Regions from separate parts of the Streptomyces sp. NPDC001100 genome, predicted to be linked through region 2. Evidence: predicted binding sites of a transcription regulator. Region 2 holds the regulator's gene; the other holds the start of a gene.

Region 1 (15,206 bases), on a different contig from region 2:
CTTCTCCGGCTTGTCGGCGATGACGGCCTCGGTGGTGAGGAAGAGCGCGGCGATGGAGGCGGCGTTCTGCAGGGCAGAGCGCGTGACCTTCGCCGGGTCGATGATGCCTTCCTTGACCAGGTCGACGTACTCACCGGTCGCGGCGTTGAGGCCGTGACCCGGGGTGAGGTTGCGGACCTTCTCCACCACGACGCCGCCTTCGAGGCCGGCGTTGACGGCGATCTGCTTCAGCGGGGCCTCAAGGGCCAGCTTCACGATCGCGGCACCGGTGGCCTCGTCACCTTCGAGCTCAAGCTTCTCGAAGACGTGGCCCGCCTGGATGAGCGCGACGCCGCCACCGGCGACGATGCCCTCCTCGACGGCCGCCTTCGCGTTGCGAACGGCGTCCTCGATGCGGTGCTTGCGCTCCTTGAGCTCGACCTCGGTGGCCGCGCCCGCCTTGATGACGGCGACGCCGCCGGCGAGCTTGGCGAGGCGCTCCTGGAGCTTCTCGCGGTCGTAGTCCGAGTCGCTGTTCTCGATCTCGGCGCGGATCTGGTTGACCCGGCCGGCGACCTGGTCGGCGGAGCCGGAGCCGTCGACGATGGTGGTCTCGTCCTTGGTGATGACGACCTTGCGGGCGCGGCCGAGGAGGTCCACGGTCGCGTTCTCCAGCTTGAGGCCGACCTCCTCGGAGATGACCTCGCCGCCCGTGAGGATGGCGATGTCGCCGAGCATGGCCTTGCGGCGGTCGCCGAAGCCCGGAGCCTTGACGGCGACGGACTTGAAGGTGCCGCGGATCTTGTTGACGACCAGCGTGGACAGGGCCTCGCCCTCGACGTCCTCGGCGATGATCAGCAGCGGCTTGCCCGACTGCATGACCTTCTCCAGGAGCGGGAGCAGGTCCTTGACGTTGGCAATCTTCGAGTTGGCGATCAGGATGTACGGGTCGTCGAGGACGGCCTCCATACGCTCCATGTCGGTGGCGAAGTACGCCGAGATGTAGCCCTTGTCGAAGCGCATGCCCTCGGTGAGCTCAAGCTCGAGACCGAAGGTCTGCGACTCCTCGACGGTGATGACGCCTTCCTTGCCGACCTTGTCCATCGCCTCGGCGATGAGCTCGCCGATCTGGGTGTCGGCGGCGGAGATGGAGGCCGTCGAAGCGATCTGCTCCTTGGTCTCCACGTCCTTGGCCTGCTCCAGCAGGGCACCGGAGACGGCCTCGACGGCCTTCTCGATACCGCGCTTGAGGGCCATCGGGTTGGCGCCCGCGGCTACGTTGCGCAGACCCTCCTTGACGAGGGCCTGGGCGAGGACGGTCGCGGTGGTCGTACCGTCACCGGCGACGTCGTCCGTCTTCTTGGCGACTTCCTTGACCAGCTCGGCGCCGATCTTCTCGTACGGGTCCTCGAGCTCGATCTCCTTGGCGATGGAAACACCATCGTTGGTGATCGTGGGGGCGCCCCACTTCTTCTCGAGGACGACGTTGCGGCCCTTGGGGCCAAGGGTGACCTTGACGGCGTCGGCGAGCTGGTTCATCCCGCGCTCGAGACCGCGCCGTGCCTCCTCGTCGAACGCGATGATCTTGGCCATGTGAAGTGGTCCTCCCGGACTGGGGTGGATTGCTCCGGACCGCGCTGGCGCCCGCGACGGACGGCCTGCCTGCCCCGGTGGTTCCTTGCACCACCTGGCCTGCGGGCCTCACCGACCCGGTCCTTCGTTATCACTCTCACCTTCAGAGTGCTAACGCCAATGATTAGCACTCGGCATGGTCGAGTGCAAGCGGCTACCAGGTTCTGGGCCCCTCGGCTCGCGGGCGCGCGCGAGCCCGGAAGGGCCGGGCATGCCGAAGGGCCCGTACCCCAGGAGGAGACCCCCCAGGAGTACGAGCCCTTCGATGAAGAACGAAGAACGTCGCTGCTGTTCGTCGGCGCGTGCTTCAGCCGGTCGCGAGCCGGACCATGTCCGCCTGCGGCCCCTTCTGACCCTGCGAGATCTCGAAATCGACCCGCTGACCCTCTTCCAGGGTGCGGTAGCCGTCCATCTGAATCGCGCTGTAGTGGACGAAAACATCCGCACCACCGTCGACCGCGATGAAGCCGTACCCCTTCTCCGCGTTGAACCATTTGACGGTGCCCTGAGCCATGCCTAACTCCCCTATTACTGGCCCTTGCACGGATCCGCACTTCGCGGATCCGGGTCAGACCTCACCCCCCACAGGATTGGGGGCGTGCGCCGGAACGCGTCGACCGCGGCCGAATGTATCCGTCCAACTGCCGTCTGCAACAGGTCAATCCGACGAGAATTCCAGGCAGGACCGGTCGGGAATTTACGGAGAATTCGTCCGACTTCAGGGCAAGTCGGGCCGGATAAAGGGAACATAAGGCGCAAAAGACCTGCACACTTTGGCTACTTCTCATCGCACGCGGAGCCGGTACTCATATGCGTTCGGCATGCGGAGTGGAGCGCGTTCCCCAACTGTACCCCGCTCAACCCTACAGAATTGCCCCCTCCGCTTCTCTCGCGGAGGGGGCAATTCGATGAACACTCGGTAATCGGCATTACCGAGGGTAACGACTAGCCTCCGGCAACGGCCGGAATGATCGAGACGCCGGCCCCGTCCGGAGTGGCCGTCTCCAGCCCCTGCTCGAACCGCACGTCGTCGTCGTTGACGTACACATTGACGAACCGGCGCAGCTTCCCCTGGTCGTCGAGGACGCGGGCGGAGATCCCGGTGTGGTTCTTCTCCAGGTCCGAGATGACCTCGGCGAGGGTCGCACCTTCGGCGGTCACCTCGGCCTGCCCGCCGGTGTAGGTGCGCAGGATGGTGGGGATGCGGACACTAACGCTCACGATGAAACCTCCGGTCAGCTGTTTTTTGGGGGCGCGGGGAACTGCGCGACCAGCCCCCGCCGGCCCGCAGACACACAACGACGCTAGGACGCGAGCCCAGCTTCCCTGAACGACTCAAGGCTCGGACGGATGGTCGCGGTGAGCCCGGTACCGGCAACGGCATCCAGCGTCTTCAGACCATCACCCGTGTTCAGCACGACAGTCGTCAACGTCGGATCCAGCAGCCCGTTCTCGATCAGCTTCTTCGCCACACCGACGGTCACCCCACCGGCGGTCTCCGCGAAGATCCCCTCCGTGCGCGCCAGCAGCTTGATCGCGTCGACGACCTGCTCGTCGTTGACGTCCTCCACCGCACCGCCCGTACGCCGTGCGATGTCCAGCACGTAAGGACCGTCCGCCGGGTTCCCGATGGCGAGCGACTTCGCGATGGTGTTCGGCTTCTGCGGGCGTACGACGTCGTGCCCGGCCTTGTAGGCCACGGACACCGGCGAGCAGCCCTCCGCCTGGGCGCCGAAGATCTTGTAGGGCCTGTCCTCGACGAGCCCGAGCTTGATCAGCTCCTGCAGCCCCTTGTCGATCTTCGTGAGCTGCGAGCCGGAGGCAATCGGGACCACCAGCTGGTCGGGAAGCTGCCAGCCGAGCTGCTCGCAGATCTCGTACGCCAGCGTCTTGGAGCCCTCGGCGTAGTACGGCCGGAGGTTGACGTTGACGAAGCCCCAGCCCTCGCCGGCCGGGTCGCCGATCAGCTCGGAGCAGAAGCGGTTCACGTCGTCGTAGTTGCCCTCGATGCCGACGAGCTCGCCGCCGTAGATGGCGGCCATGACGACCTTGCCCTCTTCGAGGTCGTGCGGGATGAACACGCAGGAGCGGAAGCCGGCCCGGGCGGCGGCGGCGCCGACGGCGCCGGCGAGGTTGCCGGTGGAGGAGCAGGAGAGGGTGGTGAAGTCGAAGGCGCGGGCCGCCTCGATGGCCTGGGCCACGACGCGGTCCTTGAAGGAGTGCGTCGGGTTGCCGGAGTCGTCCTTCACGAACAACTTGCCCGCGTCGACGCCCAGTTCGCGGGCGAGGTTGTCGGCCTGGACGAGCTTGGTCCAGCCGGGGTTGATGTTCGGCTTGGTCGCCACGTCGGCGGGGACGGGCAGGAGGGGCGCGTAACGCCAGATGTTCGCGGGGCCCGCTTCGATCTGCTTGCGGAGCTCTTCGGTGTCGTAGGCCGAGAAGTCGTAGGCGATCTCCAGCGGGCCGAAACACTCCTCGCAGGCGAAGACCGGGCCGAGCGGGACGCGGTGGCCGCACTCGCGGCAGGACAGCGCGGCGGCGGGTCCGAGATCAACGGTGTTCGTGGAGTTCGGTTCCGCGGCGGTCGTGTCCGTCTTCGCGGGGTTCGTGGTGCTTGCGACAGTCTGCGCAGCCATGGAGGCGAGGCCCTTTCCTCATCTTCCTCACGACGCGTTTCGCCGTGAGACGGATTTGGCACCTTCCCGAGCCGGGAGCCTCGGCACATGGACACCATGCGACAAGACCGGCTGGAGGGTTGCCGGGGCTTCAACGGGCCGTATCCCTCTGCCCCTCTGGATGAGCGGTGTTCAGTTGTGTATGCGATTGTCCCGCCGACGGCCCCCGACATGCGATGGTCATCAGCGTTGTTCAAGACTGTAACCGAAGGCCAGGACAGTTGAGTGAGCCGTCCGAACCGCGAGATGGATCACTTACTCACTGTCTGTGACCAACTCTCGCCGAGAGAACGCAGAGGAGCCGCGCAACGTGCTGAAGGAAGTCGAGCACTGGCTGAGCACCCGCTCCTGGTCCCTGACCGATCGGCCGCTCCACAAGATCCTGGCCGCGAAGCACCGCACGGGCCAGTCGGTCTCCGTCGTGCTGCCCGCGCTGAACGAGGAAGCGACGGTCGGTGACATCGTCGCGATCATCCGTCACGACCTCATGCAGCAGGTCCCGCTCGTCGACGAGATCGTCGTCGTCGACTCCGGGTCCACCGACCGCACCTCCGAGGTGGCCGCCGCGGCGGGCGCCCGGGTCGTGCACCGCGACGACATCCTGCCCCGCATCCCCGCCGTGCCCGGCAAGGGCGAGGTGCTGTGGCGCTCGCTGCTGGTCACCAGCGGCGACATCGTCTGTTTCATCGACGCGGACCTGAAGGAGTTCTCCTCCGACTTCGTCACCGGGATCGTGGGCCCGCTGCTCACCGACCCCGGCGTCGACCTCGTCAAGGCGATGTACGACCGCCCGCTCGGCGGCGCCGCCGGCCAGGGCGGGCGTGTCACCGAGCTGATGGCCCGCCCGCTGCTGAACATGCACTGGCCTCAACTGGCCGGATTCGTGCAGCCGTTGGGCGGCGAGTACGCGGCCCGCCGCTCGCTGCTCGAACAGCTCCCGTTCCCCGTCGGCTACGGCGTCGAGCTGGGCATGCTCGTCGACGCGCTGCACCTGGTGGGCCTGGACGCCCTCGCACAGGTCGACGTGGGTGTGCGCAAGCACCGGCACCAGGACGGGCAGGCGCTGGGCCGTATGGCCGCGCAGATCTACCGCACGGCACAGCTGCGGCTGGCCCGCGGGCATCTCATCCGGCCGTCCCTCACGCAGTTCGAGCGGGGGCCGGAGGGTTTCGAGCCGCGCACGTACTCCGTGGACACGGAGGAACGGCCGCCGATGGCGGACGTCACCGAGTACCAGTCACGCAAGGTGGCGTAGCCCACACGGTCACCGGTGGCCGTATACGGACTCCGACGGTCCGCCGCGGGGCGTCCGTACGTTTGAGTGTTTCCGGGCCGGGCTAGGTTGTGCCGTATGGCTTCTACGTCGTCCACTTCGCCCACGTCGTCCGTGTCCGGTGCTGCCCAGGTCCTCGTCGCGTCCAATCGCGGTCCGGTCTCGTACGAGGTGGGCGACGACGGTTCGCTGCACGCCCGGCGCGGCGGCGGCGGGCTGGTGTCCGGGCTGTCGGCGATCGGGCCGGACGCGGGGGCGCTGTGGGTGTGCTCGGCCCTGTCCGACGGCGACCGGGAGGCGGTGCGGCAAGGCGTCGGCGAGGACGGCGTGCGGATGCTGGACATTCCGGCCGACGTGCACGCCGACGCGTACAACGGCATCGCCAACTCCGTGCTGTGGTTCGTCCACCACATGCTGTACCAGACCCCGCTGGAGCCGGTCTTCGACGCGGAGTTCCGGCGCCAGTGGGCGTCGTACGAGACGTACAACCGGGCGTTCGCCGAGGCGCTGGCCGAAGAGGCGGCCGAGGGCGCGGCGGTGCTGGTGCAGGACTACCACCTGTGTCTGGTGCCGGGGATGCTCCGCGAACTCCGCCCCGACCTGCGGATCGGGCACTTCTCGCACACGCCGTGGGCGCCGCAGGACTACTTCGCGATGCTGCCCGACGACATCCAGGCGCGGCTGGTGGAGGGCATGCTCGGGGCGGACCGGGTGGCGTTCCTGACCTGGCGGTGGGCGACCGCGTTCCAGAACTGCGTGCAGGGGCTCGACCCGTACAGGTGGCTCCCCAAGCGGCCGTCCGGCGCGCCCCGGTCGATCGAGCACCTGGAGCAGGAGCGGATCACCCGCAGGACGCTCATCGGTGTCCACGGGCTCGGCGCCGACGCCGAGTTCCTGCACGCCCGCTCGCACCAGGCGGACGTCGAGGAGCGGATGGTCTCCCTGCGCGAGGAGATCGGCGAGGGCCGCAAGGCCATCGTCCGGGTGGACCGGACCGAGCTGTCGAAGAACATCGTGCGCGGGCTGCTGGCGTACCGGCAGCTGCTCGACGACCACCCCGAGTGGCGGGAGCGGGTCGTGCACGTGGCCTTCGCCTATCCGTCGCGGCAGGACCTCGCCGTGTACCGGGACTACACGGCCGAGGTGCAACGGGTCGCCGACGAGATCAACTCCCTTTACGGCACGCCTGGTTGGACCCCGGTCGTCCTCCACGTCAAGGACGACTTCGCCCGCTCACTGGCCGCGTACCGGCTCGCCGACGTGGTCCTCGTCAACCCCATCCGCGACGGCATGAACCTCGTCGCCAAGGAGGTCCCGGTCGTCTCCGACGAGGGCTGCGCGCTGGTCCTCTCCCGGGAGGCGGGCGCCTTCCAGGAACTGGGCAAGGACGCCATCACCGTCAACCCGTACGACGTGATCGGCACGGCCGACGCCCTCCACGAGGCACTGACCATGCCGGACGAGGAACGCGCCGAGCGGACAAAGAGGTTGGCAGCGGCGGCGACGGCACTCCCCCCGGCCCAGTGGTTCCTGGACCAGCTGAACGCCTTGCGGGATCAGGCAAGTTGATCACGATGCGCGGGCGGCGGAGCGCCAGGGCGGCCGACCGGGGACACTCGACCCGACGCGACAACCTGGCCCAGCGCCCACCAACACCCGCGCGGGATCGGCGAAGTTGAACGTCGAGCCCCGAAGCGCCGACAGCAGGGCTACGGTCCCGGCCGGCGACGTCCGCCGCGTAGTCGCGGCGGGCCCGGGCCGTCACCCGCCACTGCCGGCGCGGGGCGCAGGGGCCGCCGAACGAGGACACCCGGGCCGCCGCGGAAACCTGCCGTAGCCCCCGCCAACTCCCCCACCCGATCAGCCGAGTTGAGCCGCCAGCGCCGACAGCAGGGTCACGACCCCCGCCGCGCCGTCCACCACCAGGTCCGCCCGCTCCCGTAGTTCTGTCACCTCGTCGTTGCCACTGCACACGAGGAGGCCGGGGAGGCCGTCGGAGCGGAGTTTCTCCACGGCGGCGAAGGCGGGGAGGTCGCCGAGGTCGTCGCCGGCGTACAGGACGGACTCGGCGCCCGTCTCGCGGAGGTAGTCGGTGAGGGCGACGCCCTTGTCCATGCCGGGTGGGCGCAACTCCAGGACCAGGCGGCCGGGTTCGACGATCAGGCCGTGGCGGGTGGCGAGGTCGGTGAGGGGGGCGCGGAGGGCCTCGAAGGCGGCCTGGGGGTCCGTGGCGCGGCGGGTGTGGACGGCGACGGCACGGCCCTTCTCCTCGATCCAGGTGCCCTGCCAGGCACCGATCCGGTCGAGGAAGCCCGGGAGTTCGGCGCGGACCGCCGCGACGCCCGGGTGCGGGGCGGGGGCGCTGACCGTACTGCTCACCGCGTCCCAGCGCTCCGTGCCGTAGTGGCCGAGGACGACCAGGTGTTCCAGGCCCGGGACGCCCGCGAAGCCGCCGTTGCGGACCGCCACGCCCGCCGGGCGGCCGGTGATCACGGCGACGGCGGCGACCTTCGGGGCGAGGGCGGCCAGCGCGGGCACCGCGCCGGGGTGCGCGCGGGCCTGGTCGGGGTCCGCGACGATCGGTGCGAGTGTGCCGTCGAAGTCGAGCCCGATCACCGCGGCGGACGGGCGCGCGAGGATCGCTTCCAGGCCCTCACGCCCGGCGCCGGTGCGCGGGGTCGGCAGTACATCCGGGGAATGGACGGGATCGGTGGAGTCCTTAGGGCTGCCCATACGGCGACCCTATCCGGGCGGAGCCGACCGCACCCCTCACCCACCCTCGCTCGGCCGGACCCTCACCGCTCCGAACGCCGCGTGTCCCGGACCCGTCTCAGCCTGTTGACCGTGACCGGGTCGTGGGCGAGCGCCCGCTCGTCGTCCAGCAGGGCGTTGAGCAGCTGGTAGTAGCGCACGGGGGCCAGGCCCAGCTCCTCGCGTATCGCACGCTCCTTCGCGCCGGGGCCCGGGAAGCCGCGGCGCTCCAGCGCGAGGATGTCCTGTTCCCTCCGGTGGAGGGGAGGAAGACGCGAGGGGCGGTCCTTGTCCATGCCCTGCACCGTAGCCCCCGCCACTGACAGCGGCCCCGGCCCACCCGGGCCTCCCCCTACTTGCCGCTCTCCGCCAGCGTCGCCGCCGCCTGCAGCTGCCCCAGCACCACGCCGGGGCTGCCGTTCGCGGCGACCGCCCGCCCTATGCGCTTCTTGATGTCGGCGCTGACCGTGGCCCAGGAGGTGTTGCCGACCGGGTAGAGCGTGGAGAGGGGAAGCTCCTCCAGGAACGGGCGGAGGTCCTGGTCCTGCTTCGACGCCTCCATCACCTTCGACGCGGAGTTCGTCACCGGCAGCAGGTCGTACTCGCGGGAGAAGGCGAGGACGTTCTTCTCGCTGTAGACGTAGTCGAGGAAGTCGCCGATCTGGTCCCGGTGGCCGTTCTGCTTGAACGCGGTCATCCAGTCGGCGACACCCATCGTGGTCTTGGCCTTGCCGCTGCGCCCCGGCATCGCGACCGTGCCGAACTTGACGCCCTTCTTCGCCGCCTGCTGGATGAGCGTGGGGTGTCCATTCAGCATGCCTACGTCGCCGTTCGCGAAGGCGGCGAACGCGTCCGCGCGGTTGAGCTCGGCGGGTGCGACGGGACCGGTCAGCCCCTTGCCGACGAGGTTGTCGCGCAGCCAGGTGAAGGTGGAGATGTTCTCCGCGGAGTCCAGGGTGTAGGTGCTGCCGAGGTCGTCGGTGTAGCCGCCGCCCCCGCCCAGCAGCCACTGCATGGTCTCGGCCTGCGCCTCCTCGGAGCCGAGCGGCAGCGCGAACGGGTACTTCACGCCGTGCGACTTCAGCGCCTCCGCGTCCGCCGCCAGCTCGCTCCAGTCCTTCGGCGGGGTCAGTCCGGCCTCGGTGAAGAGGGTCTTGTTGTAGAAGAGGACGCGCGTGGACGCGGCGAACGGCATGCCGTACTGGACGTGGTCGACGTCCCCGGCGTCCGCGAGCGGTTCCAGGAAGTCGGCCTCCACGGGGATGGAGAGCAGGTCGGCGGTGGAGTACAGCCTGCCCTCGTCGGCGTAGTCGGCGTACGCGCCGATCTGCGCCATGTCCGGGGCCTTCCCGGCGTCGACCATGGCCCTGACCTTGGCGTCGACCTCGTTCCACGAGTACACGCCGACGTCGATCTTCACACCGGGGTGCTTGGCCTCGTACGCCTTGACGAGCGCGTCCCAGTACTTCTGCGAACTGTTGGACGCCGAGTCGCCGTAGTCGGCGGCGACGAGTCTCAGGGTGACGTCACCGGAGTCCCCGCCTAGGCCGCAGCCGCCGAGGACCGCCGTCATGCCCAGTACGGACATCGCCGCGATCATTCCTGTCCTGCGCCGCTGCACTGCTGACTCCCCAAAGCTTTGCCGTCGTGACGTTCGCTCCGCGAACCCATAAGGTCTACACCACATAAGTGGACTAGACCTCTCGCGGGTAGACGGGCCACACTATCCCCCGTGAGACATGTCATCGCCCTCGACGTGGGCGGCACCGGGATGAAGGCCGCCCTAGTGGGGGCCCACGGCGAGCTGCTGCACCGGGCCCGCCGGGCGACCGGCCGCGAGCGCGGTCCGGACGCGGTCGTCGAGCACATCCTCGGCTTCGCCGCCGAGCTGCGCGCGTACGGCGAGGAGCAGTACGGCGAGCCCGCGTCCGCCGCCGGCGTCGCCGTCCCCGGCATCGTCGACGCCGAACGGGGCGTCGCCGCCTACTCGGCCAACCTCGGCTGGCGGGACGTACCCCTGCGCGACCTGCTCGCCGCCCGCCTCGGCGGTGTCCCGGTCGCCCTCGGCCACGACGTCCGCACCGGCGGCCTCGCCGAGGGCCGGATCGGCGCGGGCAAGGGCGCCGACCGCTTCCTGTTCGTGCCGCTGGGCACCGGCATAGCGGGCGCCATCGGCATCGACGGCCGGGTGGAGGCGGGCGCGCACGGCTTCGCGGGCGAGATCGGCCACATCGTCGTACGCCCCGGCGGCGCCCCCTGCCCCTGCGGCCAGACCGGCTGCCTGGAGCGGTACGCGTCGGCGGCGGCGGTGACGGAGGCGTGGGTGGCCGTTTCCGGCGACCCCGGGGCGGACGCGGCGGACTGCGCGAAGGCGGTCGCGTCCGGTGACCCTCGCGCGGAGAAGGTCTGGCAGGAAGCCGTCGACGCCCTCGCCGACGGCCTCGTCACCGCCCTCACCCTCCTGGACCCCCGCACGATCATCATCGGTGGCGGCCTGGCGGAGGCGGGGGAAACGTTGTTCGCACCACTGCGGGAGGCGGTCGAGGGCCGGATCACCTTCCAGAAACTCCCGACGATCGTCCCCGCGGCCCTGGGGGACACAGCCGGATGCCTCGGTGCCGGCCTCCTGGCCTGGGATCTCCTACAAACCACTGACCGCACGGAGGTAGCACACTGATGGCAGCCGACCCAGGGGCGCGGGACAGCGTCGATATGCGGCTCCGCCGCGGGGCGCGACCGGCCACGACGAACCCGCACCCCGCAACGGCGAATGCACCCCTGATCCTGTCCGGCGCGAACGTGGTCCTCCCCACAGGAACCGTCCAGAACGGCCGAGTGATCGTCGACGGCACCCGCATCGCCGGTGCCGCCCCCGACAACGCCCAGGTGCTCGACGTCACCGGCCACTGGCTGGTCCCGGGATTCGTCGACATCCACAACCACGGCGGCGGCGGAGCCTCCTTCACCTCCGGCACCGTCGAGGACGTCCTCAAGGGCATCCACACCCACCGCCTGCACGGCACGACGACCCTCGTCGCCTCGACCGTCACCGGCGAGATGGACTTCCTGGTCCAGCGCGCCGGCCTGCTCTCCGAACTCGCCGAGCAGGGCGACCTCGCCGGCATCCACTTCGAGGGCCCGTTCATCTCGCCGTGCCGCAAGGGCGCGCACTCCGAGGCGCTGCTGCGCGAGCCGGACCCGGCGGACGTGCGCAAGCTGGTCGACGCGGCGCGCGGCAGCGCCAAGATGGTCACCCTCGCGACCGAACTGCCGGGCGGCCTCGACTCCGTACGGCTGCTCGTCGAACTCGGCGTCATCGCGGCGATCGGGCACACGGACGCGTCGTACGAGCAGACGGTGGATGCGATCGACGCGGGCGCGACCGTGGCCACGCATCTGTTCAACGCGATGCCGCAGCTCGGGCACCGGGAGCCCGGTCCGATCGCGGCGCTGCTCGAAGACGAGCGCGTCACGGTCGAGTTGATCAACGACGGTACGCATCTGCACCCGGCGTCACTGGAGTTGGCGTTCCATCACGCGCGCGCGGACCGCGTGGCGTTCATCACGGACGCGATGGACGCGGCGGGCTTCGGCGACGGCCGGTACATGCTCGGTCCGTTGGAGGTCGAGGTGAGTGAGGGTGTGGCGCGGCTGGTGGAGGGCGGTTCGATCGCGGGCTCGACGCTGACCCTGGACCGGGCCTTCAAGCGTTCGGTGACGGTCGACCGGCTGCCGGTCGAGGACGTGGTCGCCGCGATCTCCGCCAATCCGGCGAAGCTGCTGGGGAGTTACGACGAGATCGGCTCGCTGGAGCCCGGCAAGTACGCCGACCTGGTGCTGCTGGACTCCGACTTCGACCTCAAGGGCGTGATGCGGCGCGGCAGTTGGGTGGTCGAGCCCCAACTGGGGTGATATGTGACGTGGTTGACGGCGGCGGTTGTCCCGGGGGACTGGGAGGACCGCCGCCCGTTTGACATCATCGAGCCTCCGGAACACAGAGCAAGCGCATTCATGCGGTCTTCGGGGGAGGTCGCCCGGTGATTCTCACCGTCACACTGAACACCGCGCTCGACATCACCTATCGGGTACGGGAGTTGCGGCCGCACGGCACACACCGCGTCTCCGAGGTGACCGAGCGGCCCGGCGGCAAGGGGGTCAACGTGGCCCGGGTGCTGGCCGCCCTCGGCCACGAGGTGACGGTGACCGGCTTCACGGGCGGCGCCACCGGACGGGTCGTACAGGAACAACTCGCCAGTACACCGGGGGTGTTGGACGCGCTGGTCCCGGTCTCCGGGGCCACCCGGCGCACGACGGCGATCGTGGACGAGCTGACCGGTGACACGACTCAACTCAACGAGCCCGGCCCGACGGTCACTTCGGCGGAGTGGTCGGCGTTCCAGGAGGCGTACGAGGCCCTGCTCGGCGAGGTGTCGGCGGTGGCCCTGTGCGGGAGTCTGCCGCCGGGCGTTCCGGTGGGCGCGTACGCGGGCCTGGTCCGCACGGCACGGGCGGCCGGCGTCCCCGTCCTCCTGGACACCAGCGGTGAGCCCCTCCGCCGCGGAGTCGCCGCCCGCCCCGACATCGTCAAGCCCAACACCGACGAACTGGCCGAACTCACCGGCTCCCACGACCCGTTGCGCGCCACTCAGGACGCACGACGCCGGGGCGCCCGCACGGTGGTCGCCTCCCTGGGCGCCCGGGGCCTCCTCGCGGCGACCCCGGAAGGCACCTGGCACGCGACACCCCCGGCCCGAATACACGGCAACCCCACCGGCGCGGGCGACTCGGCGGCCGCGGGCCTGCTGTCGGGACTGGTGGAGCGGCTACCGTGGCCGGCCCGGCTGGCCCGCGCGGTCGCCCTGTCGGCGGCGACCGTACTGGCGCCGGTGGCGGGCGAGTTCGACCGGGCGGCGTACGAGGAGCTGCTGGGGCGGGTCGCGGTGAGGGGGGACGCCACGGCGGCCTAGGTCAGCCGTTCGCCAGGTACACCTGGTCGAAGTTGACGTCGCACTGGTCGCCCTGCTCGCAGGAGATCTTGATGGTGTTGGTGCCCTTGTTGAGCTGGACGGACGCCCAGGTCTCCGTCCAGCCCTTCTCGTAGTTGCCCTCGGGGGCCCTCGCGAAGTTGCTCAGGTTGAGCGGGCGGGACTGGGCCGTGCCGTTGACCGTGAGGGTGGCGGTGGCGTCCTTGCCGGGTACGCCGTAGTTGACGTACAGGCGGTAGCCGCCTTTCTTCGTGATGCCGCTCACGTTCCAGGTCACGGTCGCGCCGACCGCGTTGAAGCCCGTCACATAGACACCGCCGTCGGCCTTGGCGCCGTCGACGTCGGATGCCGTGGTGGCGCCGCCGCCCAGCAGCAGGGCCTTGGCGTCGATCTTCGGCAGTTCCGCCGCGTCCGACGCGCTGCTGCTCGCCGACGGACTCGAAGAAGCGCTCTGCGAAGCCGAAGGCGTGCTGCCCGCCTCGTTGCCCGTCTTGGTGTCGTCGTTGCCGTTCATCATCGCCACGCTGATGCCGATGACCACCGCGGCGACCACCGCGATCGCGCCGATCAGCAGGCCCTTGGTGTTGGGGCCGCGGCCCCGGCCGCCGCCGCGGCCGCCGTCGTGGGACGGGGGCTGCTGGGTGGGCGGGGCGCCGAAGGCCTCCGGGGCCTGGTAGGCGGCGTTCGGCTGGGCGCCGTAGGCCTGCTGCTGCGGGACTGTCTGGCCGTAGGGCTGCTGGTACTGCGCGGTGGGGGCGGCGGCGGGCTGGCCGCCGTACTGGCGCTCGCCGACCGCGCGGACCCGGTTGACGGAGCCCGGGTAGCCGTAGCCACCACCGCCGGACGGCGGCTGGGCGCCGTTGGCCTGGCCGTCGGCGTACAGGTAGCCGAACGGGTCGTCGTCCTCGGGCGTGCTCGCGCCGTTGTTGCCGGGCGTCATCCCTAGGTACTCCTCAACAGGTGCGGGTGCAGGTACGTCGGCTTCAGATGCGTTTCGATCGCGTCTTCGATCGCGTCTGGAGAACTGCGAGCCTACCCGCTCCGCGTGGTCCAAACGGGTGACTCGGGCCGCATCACAACGCTGACCTGGAGATCATCCCGCGCGTCTGTGCTGTTTGGGACGAGATCGTTTCTCGATGTACATCCGTTCGTCGGCGGACTTCAACACCTCGTCCGCCGTCATGCCGCAGTGGGCCCACCCGATGCCGAAACTGGCCCCGACCCGCATGGCACGGCCGTCGACCCGGATGGGCTGGATGATCTCGTTCCGCAGGCGTACGGCGAGGTCGGCGGCGTCGGCCTTGCCGAGGCCGTCGGCGAGGACGACGAACTCGTCGCCGCCGAGCCGGGCCACCGTGTCGCCGTCGCGCACGGCCCGGCCGAGCCGCCGGGCGACCTCGATGAGGACGGCGTCGCCGGCGTTGTGCCCGAACCGGTCGTTGATCGACTTGAAGCCGTCGAGGTCGCAGAAGAGGACCGCGAGCCCCTTGGTGCCGTCGTCGCGCTCGCCCTCGGGGGCGATGGTGTGGACGTGGTGGTCGTAGGAGTCGAGGAGGTCGCCGCCGGGGCGGAAGTCGAAGCCGTGGCCGTTCACGTCGTAGGCCGGGTGGCCGTAGGCGGCGTCGAGGGACTCGACCTCGCCGGGGAACGCGGAGGTCGGGCGCTGGCAGAGACGGGCGGAGAGGCGGGTGCGCAGCTCGGCCGAGTTCGGCAGGCCGGTGAGCGCGTCGTGCGCGGCGCGGTGGGCGAGCTGGAGCTCGCGACGCTTGCGGTCCTCTATGTCCTCGACGTGGGAGAGGAGGAAGCGCGGTCCGTCGGCGGCGTCGGCGACGACGGAGTTGCGGAGCGAGACCCAGACGTAGGTGCCGTCCCGGCGGCCCAGGCGGAGTTCCGCGCGTCCGCCCTCCGCCG
Region 2 (15,206 bases):
GCGCGGCACGGGCGGAGTGCTGGCCTCCCGCGACAACTACGCGGACACCCTGATCGACGAGGTCCGCCTGGCCCGCAAGGTCCTCGGCGACGACCCGCGCCCGGTGCGCACGGTCTTCGTGGGCGGCGGCACGCCCACACTGCTCGCGGCGGGCGATCTCGTCCGGATGCTGGGCGCGATCCGCGACGAGTTCGGCCTGGCCGACGACGCGGAGATCACGACCGAGGCCAACCCGGAGTCGGTCGATCCGGCCTACCTCGCGGCCCTCCGCGACGGCGGCTTCAACCGCGTCTCCTTCGGCATGCAGAGCGCGAAACAGCACGTCCTGAAGGTCCTGGACCGCACCCACACCCCGGGCCGCCCCGAGGCCTGCGTCTCCGAGGCCCGCGCGGCCGGCTTCGAGCACGTCAACCTCGACCTGATCTACGGCACCCCGGGCGAGAGCGACGACGACTGGCGGGCCTCCCTCGACGCGGCCCTCGGCGCGGGCCCCGACCACATCAGCGCCTACGCCCTGATCGTCGAGGAGGGCACCCAGCTGGCCCGCCGGATCCGCCGCGGCGAGGTCCCGATGACGGACGACGACGTGCACGCCGACCGGTATCTGATCGCCGACGAGGTGATGTCCGCGGCGGGCTTCGACTGGTACGAGGTCTCGAACTGGGCGACGTCGAATTCCGGCCGTTGTCTGCACAACGAGCTGTACTGGCGCGGCGCCGACTGGTGGGGCGCGGGCCCCGGGGCGCACTCGCACGTCGGCGGGGTGCGGTGGTGGAACGTGAAGCACCCGGGCGCGTATGCGGGGGCCCTGGCGGCGGGCCGCTCCCCGGGCGCCGGCCGGGAGATCCTCTCGGCCGAGGACCGCCGGGTGGAGCGGATCCTGCTGGAGCTGCGGCTGCGGGAGGGCGCGCCGCTGGACCTCCTCCACGAGGACGGCCTCAAGGCCTCCCGCCGGGCCCTCACCGACGGACTGCTGCAACAGCGGCCCTACGACGAGGGACGCGCCGTGCTCACGCTGCGGGGGCGGTTGCTGGCGGACGCGGTGGTGCGGGACCTGGTGGACTGATCACTCGGGCGGGTGCATCCGAGCAGAACGCCGGTTCGGTCCTTGGTCTGTTTCCTGAGCTGCCGTCGACAGAGCGCGGCGGATGCGGAGGGCCACGGAGATGACCGCTGTGGATGATCGCCGAGTGCATGAGACGTTCGAGAACCTTGAGGTGCCCGAGGGCTACAAGGCTGAACTCATCCGGGGGGACATCGTGATGATGGCGGGGCCCGACAAGGTCCACAACCGCATCGTGCAGTCCGTGCAGGACCAGATTCCCTCCAGTCGGTGGGAGCGTCTCCAGACGCAGGATGTGGCATTTCCCGGCGAGAACAGCGAGCCCCAGCCGGGCCTCGTAGTCATGGAGATCGGCGCGGACGACGGTCCGGGACGACTCGTACCTGCTCCCGCCGTGACGATGCTCGTCGAGGTCGTGTCGAAGACCAGCGCCCACCGGGACTACGTGGACAAGCGGTCGATCTACGCCGCAGGAGGCGTCCCTGTCTACCTGATCATCGACCCGTTCGAGGCCAGGTGTGTGGTGCTGACAGAGCCGACCGGGGCCGGTTTCTCGGCGGACTATCAGTCGGAGCGGACGCGTAAGTTCGGTGACCTCGTAGCGCTGCCGATCGTGGGCATCGACCTGGACACGACCGCATTCGCCACCCTGCCGCGTCTCAGGCCGTGACGAAGTCGATCAACTCCTCCACCCTGCCCAGCAGTTCCGGCTCCAGATCCTTGTAGGACCGGACCTTGGCCAGAATCGCCTGCCACACCGCACCGGTGTTTTCCGGCCAACCCAGCGCCCGGCACACCCCCGTCTTCCAGTCCTGCCCGTGCGGGACCCGGGGCCACGCGGCGATGCCCACGGAGGACGGTTTCACGGCCTCCCAGATGTCGATGTAGGGGTGGCCCACGACGAGCGCGTGCTCGCTGGTGACCGACTGGGCGATGCGCCACTCCTTGGTGCCCGGCACCAGGTGGTCGACCAGGATGCCGAGCCGCGCGTCCGGGCCCGGACCGAACTCCTCCACGATGGCCGGCAGGTCGTCGACGCCCTCCAGGTACTCGACCACCACCCCCTCGATGCGCAGGTCGTCGCCCCACACCCGCTCGACGAGCTCGGCGTCGTGCCGCCCCTCCACGTAGATCCGCCCGGCGCGGGCCACGCGCGCGCGTGCACCGGGGACGGCGACCGAACCGGATGCCGTACGGGTGGGCCGTAGCGGACTCGAAGGCGGCCTGACCAGGGTGACCACCCGGCCCTCCAGCAGGAAGCCCCTCGGCTCCATCGGGAACACCCGGTGCTTTCCGAAGCGGTCCTCCAGGGTGACCGTGCCGGCCTCGCAGCGGATCACCGCGCCGCAGAAACCGGTGCCCGGCTCCTCGACCACCAGGCCCGCCTCCGCGGGGACCTCGGGGACGGGCCTGGGCTTCTTCCACGGCGGGGTCAGGTCGGCGGAGTACTGGCGCATTCGGATGACGATAGGAGAAGGCCGGGAGGCGTCACCGCGACACGCCGAAACGCGTTGCCAACGCGTCCCGTTGGGCCCGCACGAACCCCGCGTCCACCACCGCTCCGTGACCGGGCACGTACAGCGCGTCCTCCCCGCCCAGGTCGAGCAGCCGGTCCAGCGCGGCCGGCCAGTGCCCCGGTACGGCGTCGGGGCCCGCCTGGGGTGCGCCGGACTCCTCGACCAGGTCGCCGCAGAACACGACCGGCGGGTCGCCCGGCACCATGAGCGCGAGATCGTGGGCGGTGTGTCCGCGAGTCGCCACCAGGTGGACGTCCGGGCCGCCGTCCATGTCGAGCACCGTGGGGCCCCACACGTATTCACGGGGGCACACGAGGATGTCCGCCGCGTTCTCCGCCGCCCGCGGGTCCAGACCGTTGCGCACCGCGTCGGCCCGTACCTCCTCACCACAGCCCTCGAACACCTCGCCCGGGCCCCCGGCCGCGAGAACCGTCGCCCCGGCAAAGACCGACGCCCCGAAGACATGGTCGAAATGGGCGTGGGTGAGCGCGAGATGGGTCACACGGCGCCCGGCGAGCGCCTGCGCCTGCATGCGCAACCGCGCGCCCTCCGCCACACTCGACCCGGCGTCGATCATGAGCGCCGAGCCGTCCCCGACGACCAGCCCCACCGTGCAGTCCCAGCCAGGCAGCCGGCACCGGCCCACCCCGGCGGCGAGCCGCTCCCACCCCGCCTCTTCCCAAGTCACCGTCATACGGCGACGCTAACGGTGACGGCACCCCACGGCGTGACATCGCAGGACCGGCCTTGCCCGGGGTGTACCTCACGGCCGTACACTGGCCGGGGAACGCTGGCACTCACGCGCACAGAGTGCCAGGAAAGGGCGGGCTCGCGACAAGCGGCGACAAAGGCGACCAGAACTGGAGGTGTGCGCGATGCTCAGCGAACGCAGGCTTCAGGTACTGCGCGCCATCGTCCAGGACTACGTCGGCACCGAGGAGCCGGTCGGGTCCAAGGCGCTCACCGAGCGGCACAGCCTCGGCGTCTCCCCGGCGACCGTGCGCAACGACATGGCGGCCCTGGAGGACGAGGGGTACATCGCCCAGCCGCACACCAGCGCCGGACGCATTCCCACGGACAAAGGCTACCGCCTGTTCGTCGACAAGCTCGCCGGCGTCAAGCCGATGACCGGCCCCGAGCGCAAGGCGATCCAGAACTTCCTCGACGGCGCGGTCGACCTCGACGACGTCGTCGGCCGTACGGTGCGGCTGCTCGCGCAGCTCACCCGGCAGGTCGCCGTCGTGCAGTACCCGTCGCTGACCCGCTCGACCGTGCGGCACGTGGAGCTGCTGTCGCTGGCCCCCGCGCGCGTGATGCTCGTGCTGATCACGGACACCGGGCGGGTCGAGCAGCGCATGGTGGACTGCCCGGCGCCGTTCGGGGAGTCCTCGCTCGCGGATCTACGCGCGCGGCTCAACAGCCGGATCGCCGGCCGCCGCTTCGCGGACGTGCCGCAGCTCGTGCAGGACCTGCCGGACGCCTTCGAGAACGAGGACCGCGGCACGGTCGCGACGGTGCTCTCCACCCTCCTGGAGACCCTCGTCGAAGAGACAGAGGAGCGGCTGATGATCGGCGGCACCGCCAATCTCACCCGCTTCGGACATGACTTTCCCCTCACCATCCGCCCCATCCTGGAAGCCCTGGAGGAGCAGGTCGTCCTCCTCAAGTTGCTTGGTGAGGCGGGGGATTCGGGCATGACCGTACGGATCGGTCACGAGAACGCCTACGAGGGACTCAACTCCACGTCGGTGGTGTCGGTCGGCTACGGTTCGGGCGGCGAGGCAGTCGCCAAGCTCGGCGTGGTCGGACCGACCCGCATGGATTACCCGGGAACGATGGGAGCGGTACGCGCAGTGGCACGGTACGTCGGACAGATCCTGGCGGAGTCCTAAGTGGCCACGGACTACTACGCCGTCCTCGGCGTGCGTCGCGACGCGTCGCAGGATGAGATCAAGAAGGCCTTCCGCCGGCTCGCGCGCGAGCTGCACCCGGACGTGAATCCGGATCCGAAGACCCAGGAGCGGTTCAAGGAGATCAACGCCGCTTACGAGGTGCTCTCGGACCCGCAGAAGAAGCAGGTCTACGACCTCGGCGGCGACCCCCTCTCGCAGGCGGGCGGCGGCGGAGCCGGCGGCTTCGGCGCGGGCGGCTTCGGGAACTTCTCGGACATCATGGACGCGTTCTTCGGCACGGCGTCGCAGCGCGGGCCGCGCTCGCGCACCCGCCGCGGCCAGGACGCCATGATCCGGCTGGAGATCGAGCTCGACGAGGCGGCCTTCGGCACCACGAAGGACATCCAGGTCGACACGGCCGTCGTCTGCAACACCTGCAACGGCGAGGGCGCCGCCCCCGGCACCTCCGCCCAGACATGCGACATGTGCCGCGGCCGTGGTGAGGTCTCGCAGGTGACCCGGTCCTTCCTGGGCCAGGTCATGACGTCCCGCCCCTGCCCCCAGTGCCAGGGCTTCGGCACCGTCGTGCCGACGCCGTGCCCGGAGTGCGCCGGAGACGGCCGCGTCCGCTCGCGGCGCACCCTGACGGTCAAGATCCCGGCCGGTGTGGACAACGGCACGCGGATCCAGCTCGCGGGCGAGGGCGAGGTCGGTCCCGGCGGCGGCCCCGCCGGTGACCTGTACGTCGAGATCCACGAGCTGCCGCACGCGATGTTCCAGCGCCGCGGCGACGACCTGCACTGCACGGTCACGCTCCCCATGACCGCCGCGTCCCTGGGCACGAAGGTGCCGTTGGAGACGCTGGACGGCATGGAGGAGGTCGACATCCGCCCGGGCACCCAGTCCGGCCAGTCGATCCCGCTGCACGGCAGGGGCATCACGCATCTGCGCGGCGGCGGCCGGGGCGACCTCATCGTGCACGTCGAGGTCACCACCCCGACCAAGCTCGACGTGGAGCAGGAACGTCTGCTCAGGGAGCTCGCGAAACTGCGCGGCGAGGAGCGCCCCATGGGGACGTTCCAGCCGGGGCAGCAGGGGCTGTTCTCGCGGTTGAAGGACGCGTTCAACGGTCGCTGAACCGGTCGTCGAATCGGTCGTCGAATGGGGCGTGGAACCGGTCTCCGCGCGGGCATGCATCTGTCCTATGCCTGCCGGAAGGCCGGATTCGGACTTGTTCGGAGGACGTGACAACATGCCGTCATGTCCTCCGCACTGACCGATCTTTTCCCGCATCCGATCGTGCAGGCCCCCATGGCGGGCGGTGTCTCCGTACCGCGCCTCGCGGCTGCCGTGTCCGAGGCCGGCGGGCTGGGGTTCCTCGCCGCCGGGTACAAGACCGCCGACGGTATGTACCAGGAGATCAAGCAGCTGCGGAGCCTGACGTCCCGCCCCTTCGGCGTGAACCTCTTCATGCCGCAGCCGGAGTACGCGGACAAGGCGGCGGTCGACGTCTACGCCCACCAGCTGGCCGGCGAGGCCGCCTGGTACGACACGGAACTCGGCGATCCGGACAGCGGCCGCGAGGACGGCTACGACGCGAAGCTGTCCGTGCTGCTCGACAACCCGGTGGCCTTCGCCTCCTTCCACTTCGGCGTCCCCACCCGTGAGGTGCTGGACTCGCTGCGCCGGGCCGGCACCTTCACCCTCGTCACCGCCACCACCGCCGAGGAGGCCCTCGCCGTGGAGCGGGCCGGCGCCGACGCGGTGATCGCGCAGGGCATCGAGGCCGGCGGCCACCAGGGCACCCACCGCGACCTCCCGGAGAGCGACGGCTCCGGCATAGGGCTGCTCTCCCTGGTCGCCCAGATCCGCGAGACGGTGAGCCTCCCGATCGTCGCCGCCGGCGGTCTGATGCGCGGCAGCCAGATCGCCGCCGCCCTCGCGGCGGGCGCGAGCGCGGCCCAGCTCGGCACGGCGTTCCTCGCCACCCCCGAGTCCGCGGCGAACGTCCTGCACAAGCAGGCACTCACCAACCCCCTTTTCACGCGTACCGAGTTGACCCGCGCGTTCTCCGGCCGCCCGGCCCGCGGCCTGGTCAACCGCTTCATGCGCGAGCACGGCCCGTACGCCCCCGCCGCCTACCCCGAGGTCCACCACCTCACCTCGCCGCTGCGCAAGCAGGCCGCCGCGGCCGGTGACGCGCAGGGCATGGTGCTGTGGGCGGGACAGGGCCACCGCATGGCCCGCGAGCTGCCGGCCGGCCGGCTGGTCGAGGTACTGGTCGCCGAACTGACCGCCGCCCGGACAGCGTTGTCCACCGGGGGTGACCTCCGATGACGGCGCCGGTGTTCGTGGTCGAGTCCCTGGCGGGCGTGGGCCCCGGCTCCGTCGCCGAGGTGGACGGCCCCGAGGGACGGCACGCCGTCTCCGTACGACGGCTGCAGCCCGGCGAGGACGTCGTGCTCACGGACGGACAGGGCCGGGGCGCCGCCGGGGTGGTCCTCAGGGCCGAGGGCAAGGACCGGCTGATCGTCGAACTCCACGCGTTCCCCGTCGAGCCGGAGCCCAGCCCCCGCATCACCGTCGTCCAGGCCCTCCCCAAGGGCGACCGCGGCGAACTGGCCGTGGAGACGATGACCGAGACCGGCGTCGACGCCATCGTCCCCTGGGCGGCCGCCCGTTGCATCACGCAGTGGAAGGGCGAGCGCGGTCTGAAGGCCCTCGCGAAGTGGCGGGCCACCGCCCGCGAAGCCGGCAAGCAGTCCCGCCGGCTGCGCTTCCCGGAGGTCGCGGACGCCGCAACGAGCAAACAGGTTGCCGCACTTCTCGCCAAAGCCGACTTCGCCGCCGTACTCCACGAGGACCGCGACTACCGCAGCGAACCCCTCGCCACCGCCGAACTCCCCGCCGAGGGCGAGATCGTGCTGGTCGTGGGCCCCGAAGGCGGCGTCTCGCCCGAGGAGTTGGCCCTCTTCGAGGAGGCCGGGGCGAAGGCCTACCGGCTCGGGCGCAGCGTGCTGCGCACATCGACCGCCGGGACAGCGGCCACGGCCCTGCTCCTGGGCCGCACCGGACGCTGGTCCTGAACCACAGGAACCACAGGAACCACAGGGGAGAGAGCCGTGGAACTGGCCCAAGTGAGGCTGCTCGTCACCGACTTCGCCGCCTGCTACCGCTTCTACGCCGAAGTCCTCGGCCTGAAGCCGCAGTCGGGGGCGACCGAGGGACCGTACGAGAAGTTCAGCCCGGCGGTCGGGTCGGCCGGGATCGCGCTGCAGGACCGCGCGATGATGGCTCAAGTCCTTGGTGAGCTGGGGGAGTTGGTCACCGGGCATCGCTCGCTGGTGGTGCTGCGGGTGGACGACCTGGACGCGTACTGCGCACAGATCACCGACCGGGGCGCCGTGTTGCTGCACGGCCCGGCGCCGATGACGGACCGGATGCGGGTCGCGCATCTCAAGGACCCCGAGGGCAATGTGGTGGAGCTTCAGGAGTGGCTGCTGCTCCGGGGCTGACGATCGTGCGCCGGTGATCGCGCCCCCGGCGCACGGGTGGCCGTATGCGCTCTTCCGTGTGCGCCCCGACGGTGGCAGGCTGCCGTCCATGGGGGCGTTGAGGCAGAACTGGCGTCGGCCCCGCGGACGGCGGGTGGCCGCCGTGGCGGGGCTCGCGATGGTGTCCGTGGGCGGGGTCGTCGCGTGCCAGCCCGGTGATCTCAGTGCGGCGACCGTCGCGTACACCACCGACAAGACGGCCACCGCGGAGCTCAAGCGGGACCATGTGAGCGTCCGCTATCTGACCTGCACGGGCAACTACGGCAGCGGCAACAAGGCGTACACGCCCGGGAAGACGCCCTCGCCGACAGAGTCCACGGTCGTCTCCGTGGACTGCCAGGGGCAGACGAACGACAACCGGGACATCACCGTCACGGGCAAGGTCACCCGGGCCGTCGACGGCGCCTGTGTGCGCGGCGACCTGGTCGCCAAGGTGGGCGGCAAGCAGGTGTTCCACGTGACCGGGCTCGGCGACTGCAACGCGGCGACACCCTCGTCCGTGGTCAACCCGAACCCGAGCCTCACCTACGGCCCCGGACCGACCGTCACCGTCACGGTCACCAAGACCATCTGGTGCAAGGGCGACCCGACCTGCTGGCCCGTGGAGGGCAAGTGAGGGCCCTTCCCTAGCGGGCAAGTGATCCAAACCGCTGTCTTCACAGGCCGCCGCTGCATACGCTGATCAGGTGACTCAGCCCTCAGCGTCCGCAGCCCAGGCCGGTCTCCAGGCCTATCTCCGCTTCCCGCACCTGCACGGCGAGTTGATCGCCTTCACCGCCGAGGACGACGTGTGGCTGGCCCCCCTCGACGGCGGCCGGGCCTGGCGGGTCAGCGCCGAGAACGTGCCGGTGAACCACCCGCGCGTCTCGCCCGACGGCACCACCGTCGCCTGGACCTCCACCAGGGACGGCGCTCCCGAGGTGCACATCGCCCCGGTCGACGGAGGACCGGCCAAACGCCTCACCCACTGGGGGAGTTCACGCACCCAGGTGCGCGGCTGGACGGCGGACGGCCAGGTCCTCGCCATCAGCACCCACGGTCAGGCGAACCTCCGCCGCAGCTGGGCCCGCACCGTCCCGCTGGACGGCGGACCGGCAACCACCCTGCCGTACGGGCCCGTTGGCGATGTGGCCATCGGGCCCGCCGCCACCGTCCTGCTCTCCGCCCCCATGGGCCGCGAGGCCGCCTGGTGGAAGCGCTACCGGGGCGGCACCGCGGGCAAGCTGTGGATCGACCGCGAGGGCGACGGCGAATTCACGCGCCTGCACGAGGAGTTGGACGGCAACATCGAATACCCGGTGTGGGCGGGGGAGCGGATCGCGTTCCTCTCCGACCACGAGGGCACCGGCGCCCTCTACTCCTCCCTCGCCGACGGCACCGACCTGCGCCGCCACACACCGCTTGGGGGCACTTCCCGCTCGAGCGGAGCCGAGAGTGGGGGAGGCTTCTACGCCCGGCACGCGGCCGGCGACGGCACCCGGATCATCTACTCCTCCGCCGGTGAACTCTGGCTCCTCGACGACCTGGACGGCGCCGAACCGCGCCGGCTCGACATCCGGCTCGGCGGACAGCGCACCGACCAGCAGCCCTTCCCGGTGTCCGCCGCCCGCTGGTTCGCCTCCGCGTCGCCCGACCACACCGCGCGCGGCAGCGCCGTCGCCGTCCGCGGCACCGTCCACTGGATCACCCACCGCGCCGGCCCCGCCCGCGCGCTCGCCGCCACCCCCGGCGTCCGCGCCCGGCTGCCCCACACCTTCCGCGTCGACGGCGAGGAGTGGGTGGTGTGGGTGACGGACGCCGAGGGCGACGACGCCCTGGAGTTCGCCCCCGCCACCGGCCTCGCCCCCGGAGCCACCCCGCGCCGCATCGCCGCCGGACAGCTCGGCCGCGTCCTCGCGCTCACCGTCGCCCCCGACGGCGGACGCGTCGCCGTCGCCTCGCACGACGGCCGCGTCCTCCTCATCGAGCGGGAGACCGGCGAGGTCCGCGAGGTCGACCGCAGCGAGGACGGCGACGCCTCCGGCCTCTCCTTCTCGCCCGACTCCGCCTGGCTCGCCTGGTCGCACCCCGGCCCGCGCCCGCTGCGCCAGCTCAAGCTCGCCAACACCACCGACCTGTCGGTCACCGAGGCGACCCCGCTCCGCTTCCAGGACTACGCCCCCGCCTTCACCCTCGACGGCAAACACCTGGTCTTCCTCTCCACCCGCTCCTTCGACCCGGTCTACGACGAGCACGTCTTCGACCTCGCCTTCGTGGTCGGCGACCGCCCGCACCTGATCACCCTCGCCGCCACCACCCCGTCCCCCTTCGGACCCCAGCGCCACGGCCGCCCCTTCGAGGCCCCCGACAAGGACGAGACCCCCGACAGCGAGGGCCGCCCCACCACCCGTATCGACCTCGAAGGCCTCGCCGACCGCATCGTCCCGTTCCCCGTCGAGGCCGGCCGCTACTCCAACCTGCGCGCCGCCAAGGACGGCGTCCTGTGGCTGCGCCACCCCGTGCAGGGCGTCCTCGGCGCCACCCGCGCGACCCCCGAAGACCCGGACCCCAAAACCGAGTTGGAGCGCTACGACCTCGCCCAGCAGCGCATCGAGCACCTCGCCGGGGACGCCGAGCACTTCGAGGTCAGTGGCGACGGCAAACGCGTCCTGCTGCGCACCGACCACAAACTGCGGGTCGTCCCGAGCGACCGCCGCGCCTCCTCCGAGGACGACGACAGCGACTCGAACATCAACGTCGACCTCTCCCGCATCCGCCAGACCGTCGACCCGGCCGCCGAATGGCGCCAGATGTTCGACGAGACCGGCCGCATCATGCGCGACAACTTCTGGCGCCCCGACATGAGCGGCGTCGACTGGGCCGGCGTCCTCGACCGCTACCGTCCGGTCCTCGACCGCGTAGCCACCCACGACGACCTCGTCGACCTCCTCTGGGAGGTGCACGGCGAACTCGGCACCTCGCACGCCTACGTCACCCCGCGCGGCGGCTACGGCCACGGCGAACGGCAGGGCCTGCTCGGCGCCGACATCTCCCGTCACGAGGACGGTAGTTGGCGCATCGACCGCATCCTGCCCTCCGAGACCTCCGACCCGGCCGCCCGTGCCCCCCTCGCCGCACCCGGAGTCGCCGTCCGCCCGGGCGACGCGATCCTCGCGGTGGCCGGCCAACCGGTCGACCCGGTAACGGGACCGGCCCCCCTCCTCGTAGGCACGGCCGGCAAGCCCATCGAGCTGACCATCTCCCCGGCAGGCGGCGGCGACCCCCGCCACGCGGTCGTCGTCCCCCTCGCCGACGAGGAACCGCTCTACTACCACGCCTGGGTCGCCGACCGCCGCGCCTACGTCCACGAGAAGTCCGGCGGCCGCCTCGGCTACCTCCACGTCCCCGACATGCAGGCCCCCGGCTGGGCCCAGATCCACCGCGACCTGCGCGTGGAGGTGGCCCGCGAGGGCCTGGTGGTCGACGTCCGCTACAACCGGGGCGGCCACACCTCGCAGCTGGTCGTGGAGAAGCTGGCCCGCCGCATCGTCGGCTGGGACCTGCCGCGGGGCATGCGCCCGTACAGCTACCCCGAGGACGCACCTCGCGGGCCGGTCGTGGCCGTGGCCAACGAGTTCTCGGGCTCCGACGGCGACATCGTCAACGCGGCGATCAAGGCGCTGGGCATCGGCCCGGTGGTCGGCACGCGCACGTGGGGCGGTGTGATCGGCATCGACAGCCGCTACCGCCTGGTCGACGGCACGCTGGTCACCCAGCCCAAGTACGCGTTCTGGCTTGAGGGGTATGGGTGGGGGGTGGAGAACCACGGGGTGGATCCGGACGTGGAGGTGGTGCAGAGGCCTCAGGATTATGCGGCGGACAGGGACACCCAGCTGGACGAGGCGATCCGCCTGGCGTTGGAGAAACTGGAGACCGTTCCCGCAAAGACACCGCCGGTCCTGCCCACCTAAGGGGCGCGGGGCTGACGGTTTGCGGCTCCGCCGCGTGGGCGCGCCCAGCCCCCACGCACCCGCACCCGACGACGATACGATGCCTCGCGTAAAGCGCCGCTCACCTCCCGGAGGGGATCCCATGTCAGGGGAACCGCAGAACGACTGCCTGTTCTGCAAGATCGCCGAGGGCCACATCCCGGCAACGATCGTCCGTGAAACGGACACCACCGTCGCGTTCCGGGACATCAACCCCCAGGCCCCCACCCACGTCCTGGTGATCCCCCGCGTCCACTACCCCGACGCCGCCTCCCTCGCCGCCGCCGAACCGACGATCGCCGCCGACATACTGCGCGAGGCGGGCGAGGTCGCGGCGGACGAGAAGCTCGACAGCTACCGCGTGGTGTTCAACACGGGCACCGGCGTGGGCCAGACCGTCTTCCACGCCCACGCCCACGTGATGGGCGGCCGCGGCATGCAGTGGCCCCCCGGGTAACTCACCGTGTCCGTACGTGAATTGGTGATCCTCGGCACCGCAAGCCAGGTCCCCACCCGGCACCGCAACCACAACGGCTACCTGCTGCGCTGGGACGGCGAGGGCATCCTCTTCGACCCCGGCGAGGGCACCCAGCGCCAGATGCTCCGCGCCGGGGTCGCCGCGCACGACCTCAACCGGATCTGCGTCACCCACTTCCACGGCGACCACTCCCTCGGCCTCGCGGGCGTCATCCAGCGCATCAACCTGGACCGCGTCCCGCACGAGATCACCGCGCACTACCCGCGCTCGGGCCAACACTTCTTCGACCGCCTGCGCTACGCCACCGCGTACCGCGAGACGGTCGGCATCACGGAGTCCCCGGTGGCGGCGGACGGAGTGATCGCCACCACGGGGAACTACACCCTGGAGACCCGCAAGCTCTCCCACCCCGTCGAGTCCTACGGCTACCGCCTCACCGAACCCGACGGCCGCCGCATGCTCCCCGACCGGCTCGCCGCGCACGGCATCAAGGGCCCGGACGTGGGCCGTATCCAGCGCGAGGGAGTCGTGGACGGCGTCTTGCTGGACGAGGTCAGCGAGGTGCGGCGCGGGCAGCGGTTCGCGTTCGTCATGGACACCCGCCTCTGCGAGGGGGTGCACGCCCTCGCAGAGGGCTGCGACCTGCTGGCGATCGAGTCGACGTTCCTGGACGAGGACGAGCAACTGGCCGTGGACCATGGCCATCTGACGGCTGGTCAGGCGGCGCGGGTGGCGCAGGACGCGGGCGTCCGGCACCTCGTCCTCACCCACTTCAGCCAGCGCTACTCCGAGCCGGAGGAGTTCGAGCGGCAGGCGCGGGCGGCCGGGTTCGAGGGGGAGCTGACCGTGGCGCACGATCTACTCAGGGTGCCGGTTCCGAAACGGTTGTAAAACACCCGTACGATACTTCGATGCCCATTCCCAAAGCCGAACTGCACCTGCACATCGAAGGCACCCTCGAACCCGAGCTGGCGTTCGCCCTCGCCGCCCGCAACGGCGTAGAGCTGCCGTACGCGGACACCGAGGAACTCCGCAAGGCGTACTTCTTCGATGATCTCCAGACCTTCCTGAACCTCTACTACGAGCTGATGGCCGTCCTGCGCACCGAGCAGGACTTCGAGGACCTGGCGAACGCCTATCTGGCCCGCGCCGCCGCGCAGGGCGTGCGGCACGCGGAGATCTTCTTCGACCCGCAGGCGCACATCGCCCGGGGTGTGGACATGGGCACGGTGGTGGAGGGCCTGTGGCGGGCGCTCGGCGACAGCGAGGCCAACCACGGCATCTCGACCCGGCTGATCATGTGTTTCCTGCGCGACGAGTCCGCCGACTCGGCCATGGAGACCCTGGAGGCGGCGAAGCCGTACCTCCACCGGATCACCGGCATCGGCCTCGACTCGGCCGAGGTCGGCCACCCGCCGGTGAAGTTCCGCGAGGTCTACGAGGCCGCCGCCGCGCTGGGGCTGCGACGGGTCGCGCACGCCGGTGAGGAGGGCCCGTCGGCCTACATCACCGAGGCGCTGGACGTCCTCGGCGTCGAGCGCGTCGACCACGGGCTGCGCTGCATGGAGGACGCGGACTTGGTGGCGCGGCTGGTGCGGGACCGTATCCCGCTCACCCTCTGCCCGCTGTCGAACGTCCGGTTGCGCGCGGTCGACGTCCTCGCCGAGCACCCCCTCCCCGCCATGCTGGACGCGGGCCTGCTCTGCACGGTCAACTCGGACGACCCGGCCTACTTCGGCGGCTACGTCGGCGACAACTTCGACGCGGTTCGCTCGTCGCTGGGCCTGAGCGAGGACCGGTTGCGGGAGCTGGCCCGGAACTCCTTCGTGGCGTCCTTCCTGGAGGACGACGAGGAGCTGCGGGCGCGGTATCTCGCCGAGGTCGAGGCGTACGTCTTCTAGGCGGCCGGTGTCGTGTCGTAGGTGTGCTGCGCGGGGACGGCCGTGGCCTCCACCGGGATCTCGACGATCTGGGACACCTGCGCCCGGCGCCTTCCGGCGTACAGCGCCACCCCCGTCATCGGTACGGCGATCACCATCAGCCCCGCCGCGAGGAGCGCCCCCATCGCCGGGAACCCCGCCCGCGCCGACAGCACACTCCCCACGAGCGGGCCCGCCGCCGTCCCCAGTGACGAGGCCGAGCCGACCAGGACCGCCCAACGGCCGCGCGGATCAAGGGAGGCGGCGAGGCCGAGGACGTAGGACAGGACGATCGGGTAGAGGGTGTTCCAGGCGATCTCGCCGGTCGCGAAGGTCCGCAGGTCGTGTGCGGACGCGCTGAGCAGGATGCAGCCCGCGATGAGTACCGTGCCCGCGCCGATCGGGACCGCGCGGCCCAGCCGGGTGCCGAGCGCGCCGGCGCCGATGACACCGACGAGGCCGGTGCCGAGGGCGATCGCGAAGACCGCGCCGACGGTGACCTCGGACAGATGCGCCTGGGTGAGGCCGATGCGTCCGCTGACGCCCCAGAGGGAGTTCTGCGCGAGGGACCAGCACAGCAGGGTGGCGGCGAGGACCAGTCCGGCGCGGCGGTGGGGGAGGCCGGCGGTCTCCACGCGCGTGTGCTCCGCCGCCGTCGTACGGACCGGGAGGCAGCCGGTCAGCGGCCATACGGCGAGTGCGGTCAGCGCGATCGCGGCGAGCGGCCGGCCGTGGCCCGCGCCGAGGTGCGGGACCGTGAGGTAGACGGCGCCCGCGAGCGCGGACACGCACAACAGGCCGAGCGTGGAGGCGCG

The links. The regulator HrcA, encoded in region 2, represses chaperone genes, less so after heat shock. The targets are predictions, from matches to a motif close to TTNGCACTCNGNNNNNCNGAGTGCNAA.
Region 1: a site for HrcA is predicted at 1,736-1,762, ahead of groL (chaperonin GroEL). Genes of this name have one in related genera too.

What each region holds. Positions count from the first base shown of each region.
Region 1 is NZ_JBSFKO010000016.1:178,924-194,129, reverse strand. Features, by position in the region: gene groL (chaperonin GroEL) at 1-1,572, opposite strand, end outside; gene ACWDEW_RS24435 (cold-shock protein) at 1,919-2,125, opposite strand; gene ACWDEW_RS24430 (MoaD/ThiS family protein) at 2,557-2,832, opposite strand; gene thrC (threonine synthase) at 2,916-4,247, opposite strand; SAM riboswitch class I at 4,263-4,414, opposite strand; gene ACWDEW_RS24420 (glucosyl-3-phosphoglycerate synthase) at 4,597-5,541, shown strand; gene ACWDEW_RS24415 (alpha,alpha-trehalose-phosphate synthase (UDP-forming)) at 5,638-7,128, shown strand; gene otsB (trehalose-phosphatase) at 7,420-8,292, opposite strand; gene ACWDEW_RS24405 (DUF3263 domain-containing protein) at 8,355-8,606, opposite strand; gene ACWDEW_RS24400 (extracellular solute-binding protein) at 8,663-9,931, opposite strand; gene ACWDEW_RS24395 (ROK family protein) at 10,043-10,987, shown strand; gene nagA (N-acetylglucosamine-6-phosphate deacetylase) at 10,987-12,222, shown strand; gene ACWDEW_RS24385 (1-phosphofructokinase family hexose kinase) at 12,348-13,277, shown strand; gene ACWDEW_RS24380 (carbohydrate-binding protein) at 13,279-14,235, opposite strand; gene cdgB (diguanylate cyclase CdgB) at 14,389-15,206, opposite strand, start outside.
Region 2 is NZ_JBSFKO010000003.1:297,365-312,570, reverse strand. Features, by position in the region: gene hemW (radical SAM family heme chaperone HemW) at 1-1,066, shown strand, start outside; gene ACWDEW_RS05950 (Uma2 family endonuclease) at 1,167-1,733, shown strand; gene ACWDEW_RS05945 (DUF3097 domain-containing protein) at 1,723-2,520, opposite strand; gene ACWDEW_RS05940 (MBL fold metallo-hydrolase) at 2,552-3,274, opposite strand; gene hrcA (heat-inducible transcriptional repressor HrcA) at 3,456-4,472, shown strand; gene dnaJ (molecular chaperone DnaJ) at 4,473-5,609, shown strand; gene ACWDEW_RS05925 (nitronate monooxygenase) at 5,733-6,809, shown strand; gene ACWDEW_RS05920 (16S rRNA (uracil(1498)-N(3))-methyltransferase) at 6,806-7,558, shown strand; gene ACWDEW_RS05915 (VOC family protein) at 7,595-7,987, shown strand; gene ACWDEW_RS05910 (hypothetical protein) at 8,130-8,642, shown strand; gene ACWDEW_RS05905 (S41 family peptidase) at 8,713-11,976, shown strand; gene ACWDEW_RS05900 (histidine triad nucleotide-binding protein) at 12,098-12,451, shown strand; gene ACWDEW_RS05895 (ribonuclease Z) at 12,458-13,363, shown strand; gene ACWDEW_RS05890 (adenosine deaminase) at 13,384-14,373, shown strand; gene ACWDEW_RS05885 (MFS transporter) at 14,370-15,206, opposite strand, start outside.